DNA from 4 places in the Cupriavidus sp. FW305-26 genome. Region 1 is predicted to be linked to each of the others. Evidence: predicted binding sites of a transcription regulator. Region 1 holds the regulator's gene; each other region holds the start of a gene.
The links. The regulator FNR, encoded in region 1, switches genes on or off when oxygen is low (the NO sensors DNR and NnrR bind a similar motif). The targets are predictions, from matches to a motif close to TTGATNNNNATCAA.

Region 2: the regulator FNR is predicted to act here: its motif matches at 1,869-1,882, upstream of AC3WQZ_RS01265 (universal stress protein).
Region 3: the regulator FNR is predicted to act here: its motif matches at 2,394-2,407, upstream of ubiU (ubiquinone anaerobic biosynthesis protein UbiU).
Region 4: the regulator FNR is predicted to act here: its motif matches at 2,818-2,831, upstream of AC3WQZ_RS12340 (MBL fold metallo-hydrolase RNA specificity domain-containing protein).

Annotation. Positions count from the first base shown of each region.
Region 1 covers NZ_JBYTAH010000025.1:34,021-39,421, reverse strand. The annotation lists gene rluB (23S rRNA pseudouridine(2605) synthase RluB) at 1-5, opposite strand, end outside; gene scpB (SMC-Scp complex subunit ScpB) at 11-865, opposite strand; gene AC3WQZ_RS15700 (sulfite exporter TauE/SafE family protein) at 1,434-2,192, opposite strand; gene fnr (fumarate/nitrate reduction transcriptional regulator Fnr) at 2,271-2,996, shown strand; gene AC3WQZ_RS15690 (hypothetical protein) at 3,060-3,305, opposite strand; gene AC3WQZ_RS15685 (membrane protein) at 3,302-3,511, opposite strand; gene ccoG (cytochrome c oxidase accessory protein CcoG) at 3,541-5,013, opposite strand; gene ccoP (cytochrome-c oxidase, cbb3-type subunit III) at 5,063-5,401, opposite strand, start outside.
Region 2 covers NZ_JBYTAH010000001.1:268,543-273,943, forward strand. The annotation lists gene AC3WQZ_RS01250 (phosphoribosyltransferase) at 1-136, opposite strand, end outside; gene AC3WQZ_RS01255 (zinc-dependent alcohol dehydrogenase family protein) at 156-1,169, opposite strand; gene AC3WQZ_RS01260 (universal stress protein) at 1,177-1,632, opposite strand; gene AC3WQZ_RS01265 (universal stress protein) at 1,937-2,773, shown strand; gene AC3WQZ_RS01270 (universal stress protein) at 2,806-3,648, shown strand; gene AC3WQZ_RS01275 (LysR substrate-binding domain-containing protein) at 3,668-4,048, opposite strand; gene AC3WQZ_RS01280 (LysR family transcriptional regulator) at 4,051-4,983, opposite strand; gene AC3WQZ_RS01285 (3-oxoacyl-ACP reductase family protein) at 5,101-5,401, shown strand, end outside.
Region 3 covers NZ_JBYTAH010000092.1:4,080-9,480, forward strand. The annotation lists gene AC3WQZ_RS31900 (hypothetical protein) at 1-1,056, shown strand, start outside; gene AC3WQZ_RS31905 (NAD(P)H-dependent flavin oxidoreductase) at 1,145-2,302, opposite strand; gene ubiU (ubiquinone anaerobic biosynthesis protein UbiU) at 2,570-3,616, shown strand; gene AC3WQZ_RS31915 (U32 family peptidase) at 3,664-4,596, shown strand; gene ubiT (ubiquinone anaerobic biosynthesis accessory factor UbiT) at 4,593-5,057, shown strand; gene AC3WQZ_RS31925 (histidine kinase N-terminal 7TM domain-containing protein) at 4,987-5,401, opposite strand, start outside.
Region 4 covers NZ_JBYTAH010000017.1:34,445-39,845, reverse strand. The annotation lists gene AC3WQZ_RS12345 (cation-translocating P-type ATPase) at 1-2,701, opposite strand, end outside; gene AC3WQZ_RS12340 (MBL fold metallo-hydrolase RNA specificity domain-containing protein) at 2,926-4,284, shown strand; gene AC3WQZ_RS12335 (universal stress protein) at 4,344-5,174, shown strand.

The sequences.
Region 1 (5,401 bases):
TGCATGTTGTTCAGTTCGGCACGCGCTCGTCGTGCTCGCTCGGGTGCGGCGGGGTGCCGTTGTCCGGCAAATCGCCCCGCGCCCCGTCCGGATTGGGTGCGGCTGGTTCGGTGGAAGCGGCCTCAGCGGCATCGTCGGCTGCAGCTTGCAGCGGTTGCGCGTCAAAGCCATTGGCGCCTTGGTCGACCGGGCCGGTCGTCTCGGCTTCGTTTGCGACGGATGCTTCAGCCACATCCGCCGCATGCGCGGCGGGGTTGGCAAAAGCCTCTTCGTCGGCGCTGGCCGCCTTGTTTGCAGCCAGGTCTTCAAAATTGATGGCCTGCTGTTCCAGCAGGGTTGCCTGCGCCTGCGCCTGGGCATCTTCCAGCGGCGGCAGCTCATCCAGCGTACGCAGGCCAAGATCGTCCAGGAACGCCTTGGTGGTCGCATACAGCGCCGGCCTGCCCGGCACGTCGCGGTGTCCGATCACCTCGATCCAGCTGCGGTCCTCAAGCTTCTTGATGACTTCCGTGCTGACCGTCACGCCGCGGATTTCCTCGATATCGCCGCGGGTCACCGGCTGCCGGTAGGCAATGATCGCCAGTGTTTCCATCACCGCGCGCGAATATTTTGGCGGCTTTTCTGGATTCAGCCGATCCAGGTATTCACGCATTTCCGGCCGGCTCTGGAAGCGCCAGCCGCTGGCCAGGGCCACCAGTTCCACGCCGCGCGGCCGCCAGTCCTGGCGCAGTTCATCAAGCAGCACGCGGATGGTGTCTGCGCCGACGTCGTCGTCAAACAGCCGCCGCAGATCATTGACGCGCAACGGTTCCTGCGCGCAGATCAGCGCCGTCTCGAGGACGATCTTCGCCTCTTGGGTATTCATGTTGATGGTGTGCAGCCTGTCTTTGCACCTGCTCCCGGACGGATCCGGGGCACCGGAGATTTTGGATACAGCGGTGCGAAAGCCACCGCCATCTCATTGCGCAGCTAGCCGGATACCTGCTGCATCCAAGCCGTGCACTTCCCTATCTTTGCATCGAGTTGCCGGGCGTTCCGGCAGGAGATCGTTCGCATGCCGTTATGGGCCAGCCAGCGAACCTCTTGCGTAGCGCGTCCGCACATACCGGACGTCGCTGTCAGCGAACTGAAGGCCTCGGACGCAAGAAAAACGGGTATCGGGAGCAAGGCCGGCATCGCCAACACCGCAGTGCCAGCCGGACTTTTGAACCAGATCTTTTGAACCGGATGGACTGTGGGGACGGGACGGGCATCGAAAACCTTCCGCTTCCCCTGCCCTGAACTCACCTTCTGGTATGAAGGCCGCCTGGCGCTGCTCGCCCGCTGCTTACCGCGGCTCACAAGACACCGCGCGATACCGCAATGTTGGCGATTGTATGGCATTCCCGCCCCCGCCTGCAACCATCATCCGTTGCCGGCGCAGCGCCGGCGCCTCAGAACACCAGGCAGAATCCATGCTCGGCCAGCGAATGTGGCAACAGCACCGCTCGCGCAATGCCAAGGCCGCCGAACGCCATTACCGCCAGGCCGGCCCCCAGGCGCACGCCGGGACGTCGCGACAGCGTACGCAAATAGCCTGACAGGCCGGAGAGCACCAGCAGGTTAGGCAGTGTGCCGAGCCCGAACACGCCCATCACGAGTGCGCCGGACGCCGCATTGCCCGCCAGCAGCGCGAGCGTGAGCGCCCCATAGACCATGCCGCACGGCACCAGCCCCCACGCCAGGCCCACGCCGTATCGCCGCGTCAGGCCGCCGCGTGCGCGCACAAAGGACGGCATGCCGCGTGCCACGCCACCCAGCCGGCGCGCCACCGCTGCGCTGGCACGCGACGCCAGCCGCTCCAGCCAGTCGACGGTAAACGTGTTGCCGCGCAGCAACCGCCAGCCCGACCACAGCAGCATGACGCTGCCCGCGCCGAACAGCCAGCGCTGCACCGGCAGATAGTCCTGTTTCCACGCCGAAGCACCGACCGCGCCTAGCGCGGCCCCAAGCAGCATATAGGTCGAGATCCGGCCTAGGTGCATTATCAGCAACTCGCCGAGCCAGGCGGCACGGCTGGGCACCAGACTGATCGTCGCCGCCGCGCCGTGACGCTGCTCCACGGCCAGCGCCACGCCGCCGCACATGGCGGCGCAGTGGACCCCGCCCAGCAAAGCCAGCAGAAAAACGCTGATCAGTACGCCAAGTGTCAATTCTCACTCCCTACCACATCACATCGCACGGTAAAATGCCGTTATCGCGCCCTCGCTGCCATTTCTAGCAGGTTCCAATTGCTCACCTCCATTCCCATTACCGAGATGTCACCACGCTGCTCCACCTGTGCGATGGGGCAGCTGTGCCTTCCGGTCGGCATGTCGCAGCAAGACCTCGCCAAGATGGACACGCTGGTTCAGGAACGCATCCGTGTGCACAAGGGTGAAACCCTGTATCGCATGGGCGATCCACTCACCGCGGTCTATGCCGTGCGCTTTGGCACGCTCAAGACCCACGTCACCACTGAAGACGGCCGCTCGCAGATTACCGGCTTCCACCTGCCCGGCGAAATTGTCGGTCTCGACGGGCTGGGCGAGATGCAGCATGCCTCCGATGCCGCCGCGCTGGAGGACACGGAAGTCTGCGTGGTCCGCATGAGCGAGTTGCAGTCCCTGTCGGCAGACCTGCCGTCGCTGCAGCAGCAGTTCCTGCGCCTGATGGGCAAGGAAATCACGCATGACCAACTGATGCTGGTCACGCTGGGCTCGATGCGCGCCGAGGAACGGCTTGCCGCCTTCCTGATCAACCTCTCTGAGCGCCTGTCGGCACGCGGCTATTCGGCGTCCGAGTTCGTGATGCGCATGAGCCGCGAAGAGATCGGCAGCTACCTGGGCCTGAAGCTCGAAACCGTCAGCCGCCTGTTCTCCCGCTTTGCCGAAGCCGGCCTGATCCAGATTCGCCAGCGCCACGTCAAGCTCGTGGACATCGACGGCATCAAGCAGCTCTACAGCCGCTCCTGCTAAGCGGCCAAGGCGCTGCCAGGCACCGCATGCGGACATGGCAGCGCAGACCTCACACCGATCCGCTTATTCCAGTTCGTCGGTATCGCTGAGCCGCGTCGGCATGGTGTAGAGCGTCAGTCCGCTGGACAACGCGCAGAACACCCAGGCCATCAGGAAGCCAACGGTGTAGACCGATTCGCGGGACGCTTCGATCGGCTGGCCGAAGAAGTTCAGGTCACCGGGATCCACCACCGAAAACACCGTCGCGGTCGCGAACCCGGCCATCAGGAACGCCGGCCAGAGTACCCACATCAGCCAGCGCAACCTCATGGCTGCCTCACAGCGGCAGCCTTGGGCGGCGCGGCGTCGGCCTTCTCGACCACCAGGCCATGGCGCGTTGCACCCTGCACCGGCATGTCCGGATGCGTGGATGCCAGCCAGATCGTCACGCCACACGCCACCATCGCCACCAGCGGGCCGCTCATCAACAGCCACGGCCACGGCTCCTTCCACCACGGATTGCCTTGCTGACTCATCTTGCCCCCTTCATCTTGACGACCTAGCTTCACAAATCGCGCGGCACGATGAAACTGGTGGATTGCCGGATTTCGGCATGCCCCCGCTCCGTGCCTTCGCTCGTCACCGTCACGTTGATCTTGTGCGTGCCCTGCGCCGCGGCCTCGATCGGCACGCGGATCCGGATCGGCAGCAACCGGTTGGACGTCGGCGCCAGCGATTCGGCCTGCTTGTCGTATTCCACGGTCAGGTTCTTCAGTTCGTCGCTGTCGGCGCGCACGCTGATCTGCATCGGCGCTTCGGTGGTGTTGATCAGCTGCAGGCGATAGACATTCTCGATCCAGCGGCCTTCCACTTCACGGCCGAGCGCACCACGGTCGCGGATGATGTCGACCTTCAGCGGCGTGCGCAGCGCGATCGAAGCCATGAACCCGGCCAGCAACGCCACCCAGATCACGGAATAAATGACCACGCGCGGGCGCAGCAGGCGCTTGCGTGATGCCGCCGCGGACAAGCCCTTGCGCATCGCGTTTTCCGAGGTGTACCGGATCAGGCCGCGCGGATATTCCATCTTGTCCATGACCTGGTCGCAGGCGTCGATGCAGGCGCCGCAGCCGATGCACTCGTACTGCAGGCCGTCGCGGATATCGATGCCCGTCGGGCACACCTGCACGCAGATGCTGCAGTTGACGCAGTCGCCAAGCCCCGCCTTGTGGTGGTCGGTCTTGCGCGACCGACTTCCGCGCGGCTCGCCGCGGCCGACGTCGTAGGTCACGACATAGGTATCGCGATCCACCATCACGCTCTGGAAACGCGCATACGGGCACATGTACTTGCACACCTGCTCGCGCATGAAGCCCGCATTGCCCCAGGTGGCGAACGCGTAGAACAGCATCCAGAACGACTGCCACGGCCCCAGCGACAGGCTGAGCACCTCGCCGCCCAGTTCGCGGATCGGTGCGAAATAGCCGATGAAGGTAAAGCCGGTCCAGAGCGCAATCAGCACCCACAGGAAGTGCTTGGTCGCCTTGAGACGGAACTTGCGCAGGCTCCACGGATCGCCATCGAGCCGGATGCGGGCGATGCGGTCGCCTTCGACCCGCCGCTCGATCCACATGAAGATCTCGGTGTAGACCGTCTGCGGACAGGCATAGCCGCAGAACAGCCGCCCCGCGATCGCCGTGAACAGGAACAGCGCCAGCGCCGAGATGACCAGCAGCACCGCCAGGTAGATGACGTCCTGCGGCCACAGCACCAGCCCGAAGATGTAGAACTTGCGCTCGCCAAGGTCAAACAGCACGGCCTGGCGGCCATTCCATTGGAGCCAGGGCGTGCCGTAGTAGATCAGCTGGGTCAGGATCACCAGCCAGACCCGCCAGCTGGAGAATGCGCCCGTCACCGAGCGCGGGTAGATCTTGCGGCGGACCTCGTAGAGCGTTTCGTCAGAGGTCTCGCCCGGCGCAGCGGCCGACCGTTGCAGGTCGGCCGCCCGGGCCATTTCTTCGGTCCCGGGTGCGTTCATGGGCATGCTCTCCCGCGAGCTGCCAGCGCCCGCTCACATGAGTCGTCGGTCATTGCCCGGCTCCGCCCCCAGTATTGGACAGACCCCAGACATAGGCCGTCAGCATCCGGATGCGTTCAGGCGTCAGGATCTCCTCATGCGCAGGCATGTGGTTGTTATGGCCCTTCAGGATTGCGTCGACGATACTGCCTTCCGAGCTGCCATACAGCCAGACGTTGTCCGCCAGGTTGGGCGCGCCGAGCGCCTGGTTGCCCTTGCCGCCGGCGCCGTGGCATGCCACGCAGGTCGTCTTGAAGGCGCCCTCGCCACGCGACGCACGGATCGGGTCCGACGACAGGCCCGACAGCGAGCGCACGTATTGCGCCACGTCGCCCGCCTGCTTGGCGTC
Region 2 (5,401 bases), on a different contig from region 1:
CAACACGCCCGACCGGCACGCCGCCGCGCGGAATCGCCAGTACCAGGGCATCGGTTCCCCGATACGCGCGCAACGCCCAGGCGAGCTCCGAGCCCGCATGCTCACGCGCCTGAAAACGTGTCTGGTAACGGCTCATCGATCTAGCTGCCAGGGATCTATTGACGGACTTTCAGGACGGCGGCGCCGGTAAGCCGGCCCTCGCGCAGGTCGGCCAGTGCTTCGTTGGCCTGCTCCAGCGGATACGCGGTGGTGTGCGTATGCAGCGGCGTCCGGGCGGCGATATCCATCAGCGCGATGCCGTCGGCACGCGTGAGGTTGGCTACGGAACACAGGCGCCTTTCTTCCCAAAGCAGCTGGTAAGGCATGCTTGGGATATCGCTCATATGAATTCCGCCACAGACCACGATGCCACCCTTGTCCACGGCGCGCAGCGCCTTGGGCACCAGCGCGCCCACCGGGGCGAAAATCAGCGCGGCGTCCAGCGGCACGGGCGACTCGAGCTCGCTCGAGCCGGCCCAGCACGCACCGGATTGGTAGGCGAGTTGCTGGGCGCCTGCGTCGCCCGTGCGGGTGAAGGCGTAGACTTCGCGGCCTTGCGCCACCGCGATCTGCGTCACCAGGTGGGCGGCGGCGCCGAAGCCGTAGATGCCGACGCGCTGCGCATGGCTGGCTGCGCCCGACATGCGCAGCGTCCGGTAGCCGATCAGGCCCGCGCAGAGTAGTGGCGCGGCGTGTTCGTCATCGTAGCCGGGCGGAATCCGGAAGCAATAGCCGCTGTCGGCAACAACGTACTCCGCATAGCCGCCATCGCGGGTATAGCCAGTGAACAGCGGTGCGTCGCAAAGATTCTCGTGATGACGCAGGCAGTAGCGACAATGGCCACAGCTATGTCCGAGCCAGGGCACACCGACGCGGTCCCCCGGCTTGAAGACGGTGACACCGGCGCCGCACGAATCCACCTGTCCGACGATTTCATGTCCCGGGATGAGCACCGGCTTGGGATGGCGCAGGTCGCCGTCGGTGATATGCAGGTCGGTCCGGCACACCCCGCAAGCTCCCACGGCAATGCGAAGTTCGCCGGGCCCCGGTTCGGCAACCGGCAAGTGGTGGAGGCGCAGCGGCAGGCCTGCGCCCTCGAAGACCATCGCACGCATGGTTTGGTGGGGCATGGCGCGCCTAACCTTCGACTTCGCTGCGGACCAGGAGCACGGGCTTGCTGGTCTTGGCAAGCACGCCTTCCGACACGCTGCCCATCAGCAGGCGCCGGACGCCGCGGCGGCCGTGGGTGCCAAGCACGATCAGGTCGGCATTCCACGCATCGGCTTCGGTGACAATGGTCAACGAGATCCGGCCCGGCGCCACCGGCTTTTCATCCAGTTTCACCGAATTGCGCACGCCTGCTTCGCTGAGCCTGGCTGAGGCGGCATCCAGCGCCTTGCGGCCGTGCGCGGTGATGTTGTCGACCAGTTCTTTTGGATTGAAGTAACTGGCCTCGAAGAACACATCGCTGTCGTCTACCACGAACAACGCCTTGACCTCGGCCCCGGTTGCCTTGGCGATGATGATGGCCTGGCTCAGTGCCAGGTCGGAAGAACGGCTGCCATCGACGGCGAGCAGGATGCGCTGGTACATGATGGATCTCCTGAAGGGCAAGGGTGTGCTCGATGTTGCGATTCGCTGCATTCAGCGTAGGCGCCGGCCTCGATATGCGCTTGAGATAGGTCAACCCGAAGGGGCAGGCGCCGCGAGAAACTGACCGCAGACAGAAGTGATGGCCGCATGGCTTGACGGTTTTACATACCTTGTTCGCAGTAGCCTCCACCGCACATCAGGACGAACTTGAGCCATGTCGCCGCATGGCTGGCCCGTTGATCCGGGTCAAGCGCCGGTCGGCCTTGCTGCCTAGACTGGTCTGTAGTTGAGGGGGAGGGCGATCATGGCTTACGACAGCATCCTGGTGCATCTGGACAGCAGTCCGCAGGCACGGCAGCGGCTCGAAGTGGCGGGGCGACTTGCGGCGGCCGGCCAGTGCCGGCTGATCGGCATGTACGCAGGTTTCATTCCCGATCCTGCCTGGTTCTACCTCATGGACGGCGCGCAGCAATATGTCGCGGACGATCTGGCCCGGCGCAAGCAGGTCAGGGAAGACGTCCGCGCGCAGTTTCTGGCTGCAACCCAGGCCATGCCGGTGCGCGCGGAGTGGCGCGCCGCGGAGCAGGGGGCGGTGGCATCAGTGCTGCGCGAGGCCCGCGAGGCCGGCCTGGTCGTTGCCGGCCAGTACGACCCCGGCAATACGGAAGGTCCGGTGGCCCGGCAACTGCTGGAATCGCTGCTGCTGGAGACCGGCCGACCGACGCTCGTGGTGCCGTGCGCGGGCACGTTTCCATCGCTGGGTACGCGCGTGATCGTGGCGTGGAATGGCAGCCGCGAGGCGGCGCGGGCGCTTCACGACGCCGTGCCGCTGATGGCCGGCGCGCAGGCGCGCATTTTTTGCGCACAGGCCGCGGCCAAGGAGGCCAGAGCCGACGCCACCCCGGTCGGCCACGCCGCACGCGTGCTGGAGCGCCACGGCGTCGCCGTGGAAATCGAACACGGTCCCGGTGGGGCTGACCTGACCATCGGCGAACTCATCCTTTCGCGCGCGGCGGATTTCGATGCCGACCTGATCGTGATGGGTGCCTACGGACACGGTCGCATGCGGGAGCTGGTGCTCGGCGGTGTCACGCGTACGCTGCTTGACTCGATGACGGCACCGGTGCTGTTTTCACGATGATGCAAGGTCAAACCAAAGAGTGGAATCACCTCATGGACTTCAGAACCATCCTTGTCGACCTGAGCGAAGATGCTGCACGGTCCGCGCGCATTGAAACGGCAGCACGGCTTGCCGAAAAGTCCGGCGGCAGCGTGGTCGGACTGACGGCAACAGGAACGCACCTGGAGCCGTTTCGCGGGGCGGGCGAAGAAGCCGGGCAATACGGCGTGCTTGCCGCGAACCATTTGCACAAGCTGGCTGCGGCTCACAGGAACGCACTCGAAACGCTGACCGGGCAAGTGTCGCCGGCCATTCCCAGCCGGCACATCGTTGTCGAAGCCGAGTCTGGCTGGGCGCTTGCCGACGAGGGCCGCTTCGCCGATCTCATCCTGCCCGCAGCGCCCTCGGCGCAGGCCGATGTGCCGGCTTTGCTGGCCGGGGTCGCGGAGTACGCAATGCTCAATGCAGGCCGGCCCATCCTGCTGGTGCCGGGCGCGTCCGGCCCGCGACTTGGCGGCCATGTCGCCATCGCATGGAACGGCGGCCGGGAGGCCGCGCGCGCGGTCGCGGACGCACTGCCGTGGCTTGTGCATGCCAGCGCCGTTACCGTCCTGGTGGTCAGCGCTGGCAAGTACAGCGCTGCTGGTGAGAAAGAGGCCTATCGTGACAGCGCCGATCGGCTGACAGCATGGCTGCTCAGCCATGGCATCCGCGCCAGTCTGCTGGTCGGAGAGGGCGATCCCGACCACGTTCTGCCACAGCTTGCGGCCAAGGTTCAGGCCGGCCTGCTGGTCGCCGGCGGCTATGGCCGCTCCCGGCTGAGGGAGCTGGTGCTGGGCGGCACCACCCGCGCCCTGCTGCGGCAGTCAGGCTTGCCTGTCTTCATGTCGCACTGAGGCGAACCCTCCCGGTACCTCAAGCCACGCGCCGCCCAGGCATCAGCCCGCCATATTCCTTCCCCAAAAACTCCGCCGTGTGCTCCAGCAGATAGGCGCGGCAGATCTCGCTGGCCGGTGACAAACGCTTGCTGGACATATGCGCGACATGCCAGATGCGCTCGATCGGCGTACCGGTCACGTCCAGCAGCGCGATCTCGCCGGTGCGCAGTTCCAGCGACAGCGTGTGCAGCGACAACAGGCTGATGCCCATGCCGGCCATCACCGCCTGCTTGATCGGATGCCCGCCGCCAAAGCGTGGCCGTCTCTGACCGACCCACTCCTGCCCTTCATTAAAGTTTGGCGGGTGACTCAAGTTTGGGCCAGAGCGGACGCCGAAACGGTGTGCCTTGGTAGACAACTCTAAATGCCGAGGCTGCCAGCCAGCCGCTGCGCTAGTCCGTCGCGGCGAAAGGCTTCCACAACGTGGTCGATAAATGCGCGTGTCTTGCTGGGCATCAGGGTGCGCGTAGGGTAGTACAACGAAATGGCGCCGGCGTCGGCGTACCAGCGCGGCAGTACGCGTACCAGTTCGCCACGTTCAATCCATGGCAGCACATCGGGTACCGCCAGCAGCGCCACGCCTAGACCCAGTAGCGCGGCTTCCCGCATGGCGGCCGGGTCGCTGACGACGATGCGTTCTGGCATGGTCGCGGCAACCTCGTTGCCCGCGGCATCGCGCATGGTCCAGTGGCGCGTGCGTCCTGTGCGTCCGGAGCGCATGACGATGCCATCCATGGCTCTCAGCATGGACGGATCGGCAGGCAGCGTGCGTTCCCGCAGATACGCAGGCGACGCCACCGCGACGATATGCGCCGGTGCCAGTGGGCGCGACACAAGACCCGGCGCCAGATCGAAGCCCCCGCCTATGGCTGCGTCGAAACCTTCGGCGATCAAGTCGATCGCACGATTCTCGAAATGCCATTCCGGGCGGATCGCGGGGTAACGCTTCAGGAAATCGGGCAGTAACGGCATCACGTAAGCCACGCCGAAAGAAGGGGCCAGGCTGACTTTCAGTACGCCAGCCGGTTCGCCGTGATCATTCGACATCGCGGCGATGGCGGCTTGCAGCGCATCGAGGTTGCCGCCGATGGAGGCCAGGAAGCGCTCGCCAGCCTCGGTGAGTGTCAGCTTGCGTGTGGAGCGCTGAAACAGTCGCACGCCTAGGTTGCGCTCGAGCATCGCCACGTTGCGGCTGACGGCCGCGGGCGTCAGGGCAAGTCGGCGACCCGCCGCCGAAAAGCTGCCGGTTTCGGCGCTGCGCACGAAGGATTCGAGGTTGGCGAGGGTTTCCATCTGGCTCAGCTTACATGATTGCTTGAAGATGATTCCAGTCATTCATAGCTAATCACCATGGAATCGAGCGCCCATACTCCGTTCACACCTTGTGATTCATCTCAAACGGAGAAAGAAATGACTCAAAAGACACTTCCCATGACGGGCAAGATCGCCCTTGTTACCGGCGGTTCGCGCTCTATCGGCGCCGCCATTGCACGCCGCCTGGCCGCCGATGGCGCTGCCGTGGCGCTGACCTACAGTGCCTCACCGGAAAAGGCCGCCATGGTGGTACGCGAGATTGAAGCGGCCGGCGGCCGCGCTGTAGCGCTCGCCGCAGACTCCGGCGATCCCGCCGCGGTGCGCCGGGCCGTGGCAGCGACGGTCGACGCCTTCGGTGGTCTCGACATCCTCGTCAACAACGCCGGCCTTGGCCTGG
Region 3 (5,401 bases), on a different contig from region 1:
GCCGTGCCGGGTGCGGGGCTGCTTGCGCCGTTCATGGCCGCGGCCGGCGCGGGCGTGGCCACTGCCCTGGGCATTGGCCTGCTCGGCGGCGAGCCTGTGGCGATGCAGGCGGCTGCGGCCGTGGCCGTGATCCTGTTGCTGGCCGGGGCCATCCTGCTGGCTGCGGGCCGGCGCGTGGCCGCAGTGGATGCCACCACGCGCACCCTTGCCGGCATCGGCGCGCCGCTGATGGTCGCGGTGCTGTGCGGCATGGTGCTGGCCGGCGCCTTCGGCGGCTGGTGGCGCGTGCCGGTGGCGCGCTGGCTCGGCCTGCATATGGCGTGGGCGCTGGGCGGCTGGCTGGCGGCGCTGGTGACCGGCGTGGCCACCACCGTGCTGCCGATGTTCTGGCAGGTGCCACGCCTGCCGGCGGCGATCGGGCGCTGGCTGCCCATGGCGCACTGGTTGCCGCTGGCGCTGTTCAGCGCCGCGGCAATGCTGTGGCCGGATCACCGTGCGCTGGCGTATGGCGTGCTGCTCGTGTGGCTGGCGTTCGTGGCGGTGGTGGGCGCATGCGGGCTGGCCGGCACGCTGCGCGCGCGGCGGCGCCATGATCCGCTGTGGCTGCTCTGGCCGGTGGCATGCGCCAGCATGGCAGGCGCGGCGCTGCTGGGGGCGGCGGCCGTGGTGCTGCCCGCCACCGGGCTGCCGCTGGCATGGTGGGCCGGCACCATGGCGCTGGTCGGCGTGGGCGTGCTGCCGGTCACGGCCATGCTCGGCAAGATCGTGCCGTTCCTGGCCTGGCTGCACCTGCGCCGGCTGCTGCCGCCGCGCGCGCGGGTGCCGGCCATGCAGGCCATCATCGTGCCGGGCCGGCAACGGCGGCAGGCATGGCTGCTGCTGGCTGCCTACGTCCTGCTGCTGGCGGTGCCGCTGGCGCCGGCGCCGCTGGCCCGCGCTGGCGGCGTGCTGCTGGCGGGCGCCAATGCGTGGCTGGGGTGGCAACTGCTGGGAGCGTTGCGATGCATGCGGGAGATGAAGAAGCGCGGCGGATTACCGCCGCGCTCAGATTGCTGACAAAGTCTTTCCTGCTGCGGGTGTGCGGCGCCCGTTGCACTTGCCGGCCTTGCGAGTTGGCTCGCTCAGATTGCTGAAGCTGTTGCCGTCAGGCTGGCGCCAGCCCGGCGGGCTTTTCCCCCGTCAACAGATAGTGCATCAGTTCCGCCACCGGCCGGATCGCCTCGCCGAAGGGCAGCGCACCCCGGCCGCGGAAGAACAGGCCGCGCTCCACGTCGCCGCGCACGGCCTGCGCCAGCTTCAGGTCGATGCAGAACTGGCCGATGCGGGCAATGCCGTCGCGCAGCCCGCACGCCTGCAGGCAGTCGAAGCCCTCCAGGCATTCACGCGGCCTGGCGCGGCGCTGCAGCCGCGACTCGCTCGACAGGTAGCGCGACAGCCACGGCGTCAGCACGGCGCGCGCGGGCAGCCCGGCCACGCTGGTGAACTCGCGCAGGGTCTCGGGCCGCGCCGTGGCCAGCACCTGCTTGAAGGCCGGGTGGGCATCGCATTCCTCGGTCACGGCGAAGGCCGTGCCCAGCTGCACCGCGGCGGCGCCCTCGCCCAGCCAGTGGCGCACCTTGGCATGGCTGTCGATGCCGCCGGCCAGGATCAGCGGAATGCTGTCCCAGGCCAGCCCGAGCTGCGCAAACAGCTCGCGGCATTCGGCCAGCACGCGCGAAAACGAAAAGCGCGGCTCTGACAGGTCCTGGATGCTGGCCGCGCCCAGATGGCCGCCGGCATGGGCCGGATGCTCGACCACGATGGCATCGGGCAGGCGGCCCTTCTTCATCCAGCGGCGCAGCACCAGGCCGATGCCGCGCGCCTCGGACAGGATCGGGATCAGCGCCACCCTGGGGTGGCTGGCGGTCAGTTCGGGCAGGTCCAGCGGCAGGCCAGCGCCCATGACGATGGCATCGGCGCCGCTTTCACAGGATTGCCGCACCAGCGCGGCGTGCGAGCCCACCGCCTTCATCACGTTGACGGCGATCAGCCCGCGGCCCTCGGACGCCGTGCGCGCGGCACGGATCTCGCGATCCAGCGCTTCGAGGTTGGCGGCTTCGATGGCGGGCTTGTCACGGCTGCCGCGGGTGCGTTCCATCAGGTCGGGGTGGTGGTGGCGCAGGTCGATGCTGGCGATGGTGCCGACGCCGTTCTCGCGCGCGACGGCGCCGGCCAGCCGGTGGGCCGAGATGCCGATGCCCATGCCGCCCTGCACGATGGGCAGCAGGCGGCGGCCGGCCAGCTTGAGCCAGGGTTGATTCATAAAATCTCCGGAAGAGGATGGGCGCGGGGCCGGCGTGCGGCCAGCCGCGTGGATGACCAGGCAAGCGTGGCACAGTGGCACGTGCCGGCGTTTGCCGCAGGTCAAGCGCGCGGTGGTGGCCTGCCATCGGCCTACGCCGACCGGCATAGGCCGGCGCGGGCGGTGTGCGGTTGGCGTGGGTTTGCGCGCGGTCAAGCCCCTGCTGCAAGCGCTTGGCTAGCATCGGCGGCTGTCTTCATCTTCGCGCCGCCGCCGGCGCCATCACCGATGACCCCTGCCTCCCCAGCTCCATCCACCGCGGCGAACGTGCCGCGCCGGCCCCAGCTCGTTGCGCCCGCCGGTTCGCTGGCGGCCCTGCGCATGGCGCTGCAGCACGGCGCCGACGCGGTCTACCTGGGCCTGCGCGATGCCACCAACGCGCGCAACTTCGGCGGCCTGAACTTTACCGAGGCCGACATCCGCACCGGCGTGGCCGAAGCCCACGCGCGCGGCGCCGAGGTGCTGTTCGCGATCAACACCTTTGCCCAGATGGGCGCGGTGGCCCAATGGCAGCGCGCGGTCGATGCGGCGGCAAACCTTGGCGCCGACGCGGTCATCATGGCCGACGCCGGCCTGATGGACTATGCGTGCGAGCGCCATCCGGGCTTGCGCCTGCACCTGTCGGTGCAGGGTTCGGCCACGCACGCCGACGCCATCGAGCTGATGCGCGAGCGCTTCCATATCCGCCGCGTGGTGCTGCCGCGCGTGCTGTCGCTGGCGCAGATCGGCAAGCTGGCGCGCCAGACCAGCGTGGAGCTGGAGGTGTTCGGCTTCGGCAGCCTGTGCGTGATGGCCGAGGGGCGCTGCCTGCTGTCGTCCTACGCCACCGGCGACTCGCCCAACAACAAGGGCGTCTGCTCGCCCGCGCACGCGGTGCGCTGGACCGAGCAGGACGGCACCATGCAGGCGCGGCTGTCGGGCATCCTGATCGACAGCTATGCGCCGGGCGAGCCGGCCGGCTATCCCACGCTGTGCAAGGGCCGCTTCGAGGTGGAGGGCGAGCGCGGCTACGTGCTGGAAGAGCCCACCAGCCTTAATGCGCTGTCGCTGCTGCCGGCGCTGATCGACATGGGCATCGCTGCCATCAAGATCGAAGGCCGGCAGCGCAGCCCGCGCTATGTGGGCGATGTGGTCGGTGTGCTGCGCGCGGCCATCGACGCGGCCTGCGCCGATCCGGCACGCTTCGTGCCGCGGCAAGAGTGGCAGAGCACGCTGGGGCGCCATGCCGAAGGCGACCAGGTCACGCAAGGCGCCTATGACCGGCCGTGGCGGTGACACCCATGACATCGATCTGCCTTGAACCGGCCATGACGGAGCTTCCCATGCCAGAGATTGCCGCGGCCGCGATGCCGCAAACCGTAGCGATGCCCGACTTCGGCATCGCCCTGGGCCCACTGCTGTACTACTGGCCGCGCGAGGCCGTGATGCAGTTCTATGCGTCGGTCGCCGATGCGCCGGTCGACCGCGTCTATCTCGGCGAGACCGTCTGCACGCGCCGCCATGAAGTCCGCCATGCGCAATGGCTGGAGATTGCGCAAATGCTGCGCGATGCCGGCAAGGAGGTGGTGCTGTCCACGCCGGTGCTGGTGGAGTCCGACACTGACATCGCCTGGATGCGCCGCGCCTGCGCCCAGGACGACTACCTGGTCGAGGCCAACGACCTTGGCGCGGTGCGCTGCATGCAAGGGCGGCCCTTTGTCGGCGGCCCCCACCTCAATGCCTACCACGCCGATACGCTGGCGTGGCTGGCCGGGCTGGGCGCGGCCGGCTGCGTCGCGCCGGTGGAGATGGAGGGCGCCACACTGGCCGCGCTGGCAGCGGCGCGCCCCACCGGCATGCGCCTGGAAGCCTTTGTCTGGGGCCGGCTGCCGCTGGCGTTCTCGGCGCGCTGCTTTACCGCGCGCCACCATCGCCTGCGCAAGGACAGTTGCGAGTTCCGCTGCATGGACTATCCCGACGGCCTGGTGGCAGCCACCGGCGAGGGGCAGGCGTTCTTCACGCTCAACGGCGTGCAGACGCAGAGCGCCACCTGCCTGGACCTGTGCGCAGAGGCGTTGGCGATGGCGCGGATGGGGGTGGGGATGCTGCGCGTGAGCCCGCATTCGTCCGGCACGCTGCAGGTGGTGCAACAGCTCGCGGCGATTCGTGCTGGTGAACAGGCACCCGCTGCCAGCGGCATCACGCCGACCGGCGCCCAGCCCTGCAACGGCTACTGGCACGGCAGCGCGGGCATCGCCTGGGAGGCCCGGGCATGAGCGCGCTGCACAAGCTGATCGCGGGCGTGCACCGGCGCATGCCCGCCCGTGCCAGGGCGCTGCCGCTGGTGGCGGCGCTGGAGCTGGCGCGCCGAGCGGGATGGCTGGAGCCACCGGCCGCACTGGACGGACACGCCTTCCTGCTGACGGTGCAGGACCTTGGGCTGGCCGTGCCGTTCCGCTGCGAAGGCGGGCGCTTTCGTGCCGCGGCAGCGGACGCCGAGCCTGAGCTGACGCTGCGCGCCTGCGCGGTCGACTACCTGCGCCTGCTGGGCGGCGAGGCCGATACCGACACGCTGTTCTTCCAGCGCCGGCTGGTGATCAGCGGCGATACCGCGCTGGGCCTGGAGGTCAAGTACTGGCTCGACGCCGCGCCGCGGCCTGCATGGGTCAGCCAGGCGGCGGCGCGGCTGGTGGCCTTGCATGGCGCCACCGTGGGGCGGGCAGGTGCGGCGTCGTAGCCGTGCCGCTCAGGCGTCGCCGTCCAGCATGAAGCGGTTGCGTCCCGCGCGCTTGGCCCGGTACATAGCGCTGTCGGCGCGGTGCAGCAGCGGCTCCAGCCGCGGCGCTTCCGGCACGGTCCAGACCGCGCCCACGCTGATGGTGACCACCGGCTGCAACGGCCACCATGCGGCGCGCCACGTCACGGGTCTCTTCACGCGTGGCGCCGGGCAGCACCGCCGCGAATTCCTCGCCGCCCAGCCGGGCGCAGAACTGCTCGCCGGAGAGCGTGCGGGCCAGGGCGCCGGCAATCTGCCGCAGGCAGTCGTCGCCGGCCACGTGGCCATGCAGGTCGTTGTATTGC
Region 4 (5,401 bases), on a different contig from region 1:
GCCGGCTCCACCATTTGTCCAGCTCCACTGCAATCGTCAATGTGAGCGCGAGCGACAACAGTCCAGCCCACGTCGTAGCCGACACAGGTGTGAGACCGAGCGTGTCGCTTAGCCCGGGTATGTACATGGCAGCGATATGGAGTAACTGGGCAGCCAGTACGCTGACCACCAGCATCGGATTGGCGAAGACCCCCTGTCGGAATACGGAGTGGCGCTCTGAACGGCTACTAAACGTCTGCAAGTTCTCAAACAGCACAAACAGCAGCAGCAATTGGTTGCGTGCCTCGTTTAGGGGATAGCCGCGGTCGAGCAGCCAGTAGAAAGTTGCAAATCCCCCTACGCCCATGACAAGAGTCGAATAGCAGATGCGGCGGATCATTACGCGGTCAAAGATCGGCTCCCGGGGCTTGCGCGCCGGATATGACAGTTCGTCGCCTTCCGCATGCTCGGTAGCCAGAGCCACATCCTGGATGCCATTGGTCACGAGGTTGAGCCACAGCAGCTGCACCGGCAGCAATGGCATTGGCAGGCCCAGGGGAATCGCCAGCAGAAACAGAACCATTTCGGCCGCGCCCGTGGAAACCACCATGAAGATGACTTTGCGAATGTTCGCGTACGCCACCCTGCCTTCATTTATGCCGTTGACGATGGACGCAAAGTTGTCATCGGTGAGGACTATGTCTGCGCTTTCCTTCGCTACTTCAGTTCCCTTTCGGCCCATGGCCACACCGACGTGTGCGTGCTTGAGCGCAGGAGCGTCGTTGACGCCGTCGCCGGTGACCGCCACGAAATGGCCGGTTCTTGCCAGCGACAGGACAATGGACAGCTTCTGATCCGGACTGACGCGGGCGTAGATGCGCGCACGGCGGGTCAGTTGGTCGAGTCCGTGCGGCCCCTTGCTCTCGGCCTGGCGCACCTGCTCGCCCGTCACGACCTGGTCCGTGGTAAAGCGCAGCCCCGCCTGCGCGCCAATTGCGCTGGCTGTCAACGGATCGTCGCCAGTCACCATCGCCACGTCGATGCCGGCGCTGTAGCAGCGTCGGATAGCGTCCGGGACCTCCGGGCGAACCGGATCCTTCATGCCTGCCATTCCCAGAAAGGTCAGGTTGACCAGGTGCCCGTGTCCGTAGGACCCGTCCGGCTCTGCATCAATCGTGCCTTCTGCGAACGCCAGCACGCGTAGTCCTTGCGCGGCCAGCGCTGCCTTTTCCCGAAGCAGTCCTTCGCGCCGGATCGGCACGGCATGGCCGCGAACGTCCGCCTGGTCGCACATGGCAATCAGAGTCTCGGGCGCTCCCTTGACGAACACGCGGATCGTCTCTTCGTGCCGGTGGAACGAGGCCGCGTACCGCAGGTCTGGCTCATACGGGATACGGGCCACCAAGGGGTACCGCTGTCGGATCTCATTGGCTACGGTGCCCCCCTTGTGCGCTGCGGCCAGCAGCGCCACGTCCACGCTGTCCCCGGTGCCAGTCCAGCCATCACGCTCCCTGGATAGTTGGGCCTCGTTTGGCAGCGCCGCGGCCCTTAGCAGGGCCGCTACCCGCGTTCTCGCGTCATGGTCGGTGGTGCCGGCGGCGCGGATCGTGCAGTTGTCCAGATCGTGTCCGACGTCGCAGCAAAACGCCGTGCCGTCGGGAAGCCGGATATCGGTGACGACAAGCTCGTTCATGGTCAGGGTGCCGGTCTTGTCGGTGGCGATCATGGTGCAGGATCCAAGCGACTCCACGGCGGGCATTTTGCGCACGATCACATGGGCCTTCGCCATCCGCCGCATGCTGATCGCCAGCGCCACCGAAATGGCGACGGGCAGTCCTTCGGGGATCGCGCTCACCGCCAGTCCGACCGACATCATGAACAGTTCGCGCAATGCCATGCCGCGCAGCATACCCACCAACACCAGCAACGCCACAGCCACGCCTACCGCCACCGCGATCAGTCGGGAAAAACGCTGGAGCCTGAGAATCAAAGGTGGCTGCGAGATGGATTCGCGGCCCAGTTCCCGCGCAATCCGGCCAATTTGCGTGGCAGCGCCAGTTGCCACGACGATGCCGTGGCCCCTGCCGCGGAGCACCACCGTGCCGGCGGAGGTCAGGCACTGGCGGGCGCTCGCTGGGGCGTTGCTGGCATCACATGCTGAGAGCTTGCGCACCGGCAGCGATTCGCCAGTCAGCAGGGATTCATCGCACTGCAGGTCAATGGCGGAGGTCAGTTCCAGGTCGGCCGGCACTCGGTTGCCGGCTTCCAGCACCACCAGGTCGCCCGGTACCAGCGTACTTGCATCGATCTCCTGCTGGATGCCGTCCCGGATCACCGTGGCACGGGGCTGCTCCATCTTGCGCAGCGCCACGGCCGCCTTGTCGGCCGTATGCTCCTGTGCGGTGCCGATGACGCCGTTAATCAGCAGTACTGCCCCGATGAACAGTGCATCCTTCAGGTCACCCAACGCGAGCGACACCGCTGCCGCGGCCAGGAGAATGTAAATAAGCGGACTGAGGAACTGGCGCAGAAACACCGCGGCCACCGACCTAGGGGCCGCCTGAGGCAGCACATTGCGGCCCACCTCGGCCAGCCGCGCATTAGCCTGCGCGGTGGTCAGGCCGGGTGGGACATGTCCCGGATCGACGCGATCCCGGGTGCCGGAATGTTCTTCGTGAGATCGGGGGCGATCCGTTTGCAACGCGCTGGAGCGATTTTGCATGAGGTTTCCCAAGGTATGCCCGGCGCGGAGCCACGCGTGCACACCCTGGGCGTACGCCACGTGCGGCGGGCGGGTCCGGACACTGTTCAAGCGTAGGTACTCGCGTTTCCGCATGATTGATCCGGATCAACCACCACCCGGTTCCCCCTCCTAGACTGGCTGTATCGGCCAGCGGCACCCGTGGCGGGGCCAACGGCCTTGCGCAAGCGTCAAAGGACACCAGCATGCAACTGCAATTCCTCGGCGCGACCGATACGGTCACCGGCTCCAAGTACCTGCTCGATACCGGCCGTCACCAGGTCATGGTCGACTGTGGCTTGTTCCAGGGATACAAGACCCTGCGCCTGCGCAACTGGGATCCACTGCCGCTCGATCCGGCCAAGCTCGACGCCGTGGTGCTGACCCATGCCCACATCGACCACAGCGGGTATTTGCCCCTGCTGGTGCGCAACGGCTTCCGCGGCAGCGTGCACTGCACCATGGGCACCGCGCAGCTGTGCGGAATCCTGTTGCCAGACAGCGCCCACCTGGCGGAAGAAGACGCCGATTATGCGAACCGCAAGGGCTTCTCGCGTCATCGGCCCGCATTGCCTCTTTACACAGCAGCCGACGCTGCACGAGCAATGCGGCGGCTCCAGCCGATGCAGTTCGGCAAGCGCTTCCAGGTAGTGCCCGGCGTAGAGGCCGAGTTTGCCCGGGCCGGACATATCATCGGCGCGGCTATCGTCACGTTGTTCGTCGACGGCAAGCGCATCGTCTTCTCAGGCGACCTCGGGCGGCAGCAGGACATCGTCATGCGCGCGCCGGAGATGGTGCGTCAGGCGGATTACCTGCTGGTGGAGTCAACCTACGGCGACCGGCGGCATCCGGACGACGACCCGCTCGATGTGCTCGGCGAGATCGTCAGCCGGACGATTGGCCGCGGCGGCAGCTTGATCATCCCCGCTTTTGCGGTAGGGCGCACGCAGAGCCTGCTGTACTGCCTGCACCGCCTGCGCGAACTCAAGCGAATCCCCGACGTGCCGGTGTACCTCAACAGCCCGATGGCCATCGACGCGACCATGATTTTCTCGCTGCATCCGGAAGAGCTGCGCATCAGCCGCGAAGAGTGCGCCGCAGCCTGCAATCTCGCCACCCCGGTGCAGAGCATGGAGCAGTCGATCTGGCTGAACCATGACCGAAGTCCCAAGATCATCCTGGCTGGCAGCGGCATGGCTAGCGGTGGTCGTGTGGTCCACCATATTGCCGCCTACGGCCCGGACCCTCGCAACACCGTTCTGCTTTCCGGCTTCCAGGCGGCGGGTACGCGCGGCGCAGCGCTGGCCGCAGGCCGGCGCGACATCCGCGTCCATGGCAAGGACATCGCCGTGCATGCGTCGGTGGAGCAGGTGGAGAACCTGTCCGCACATGCCGATGCCGCGGAACTCATGACCTGGCTCGGCGGCTTTCACCAGGCGCCGCGGCGTACGTTTGTCGTGCACGGCGAGCCACAGGCAAGCGATGCGCTGCGCCAGCACATCGAGCGCGACCTGCGCTGGGCGGTCACCATGCCGGAATATCGGCGCTCCTATCCGCTCGACTGATCCAGGCCGGCGCCTGATATGTGCGCCTTTCGTTACGTCTGCCAAACCGGAATCACGTCATGGACTTCAGAACCATCCTCGTCGACCTCAGCGAAGATTCTGCCCGGTCGGCACGCATTGAAACGGCCGCACGGGTTGCCGCGAAATTCGGCGGCAGCGTGGTCGGGCTGACTGCGACTGGAACAAACCTGGAGCCGTTTCGCGGGGCGGGCGAAGAAGCCGGACAATACGCGGCCCTTGCCGCCAGCCAGCTGCACAAGCTGGTTGCCGGTCACAAGGAGACCCTCGACACGCTGACCAGGCAAGTGTCGCCGGACATCCCCACCCGGCACATCATTATCGACGCTGAATCCGGTTGGGCGCTTGCCGACGAGGGGCGTTTCGCCGATCTCATCCTTCCCGCACCGCCGTCGGCGGATGCCGATGTGCCGGCGCTGCTGGCCGGGGTTGCGGAGTATGCGATGCTCAATGCCGGACGGCCCATCCTGCTGGTGCCGGGCGCGGCCGGCCCGCGCTTTGGTGGTCATGTCGCGATCGCATGGAACGGCGGTCGAGAGGCCGCGCGGGCAGTAGCGGACGCATTGCCGTGGCTCGCGCATGCCAGTGCTGTTACCGCCCTGGTGGTCAGCGCGGCTGCCATTGACGAAGAGACCTGCCGTGACAGCGGGAACCGGCTGACAGAGTGGCTGGCCAGCCATGGCATCAATGCCGATCTGGTTGTCGGGGAGGGCGACCCCGACCACGTTCTGCCGCAACTTGCCTGCAAGGTACAGGCCGACCTGCTGGTCGCCGGCGGCTATGGCCGTTCCAGGCTGAAGGAGCTGGTGCTGGGTGGCACCACCCGCGCCCTGGTGCGTCAGTCATCGTTGCCAGTCTTCATGTCGCACTGACGGGTGACCGCTGCCGGTGGGGCAGTGGCAGCGCATGGCCTGGCCGCAGGCTCGTTCGGCCGGCACATTGCGTGCCGGCCGAATGTTGGCTTGCCGACATACCCGAGCCGCATCCTGAGCTAGTTTCCAACGTGCGTGGCTCAGCCGGTGTCGGCACACGGGTTGTGGCTCCGACGTCGCCGGTACCTGCGAATTTTCCGGTTCTGAGCCGCATCTCGCTTCCCATG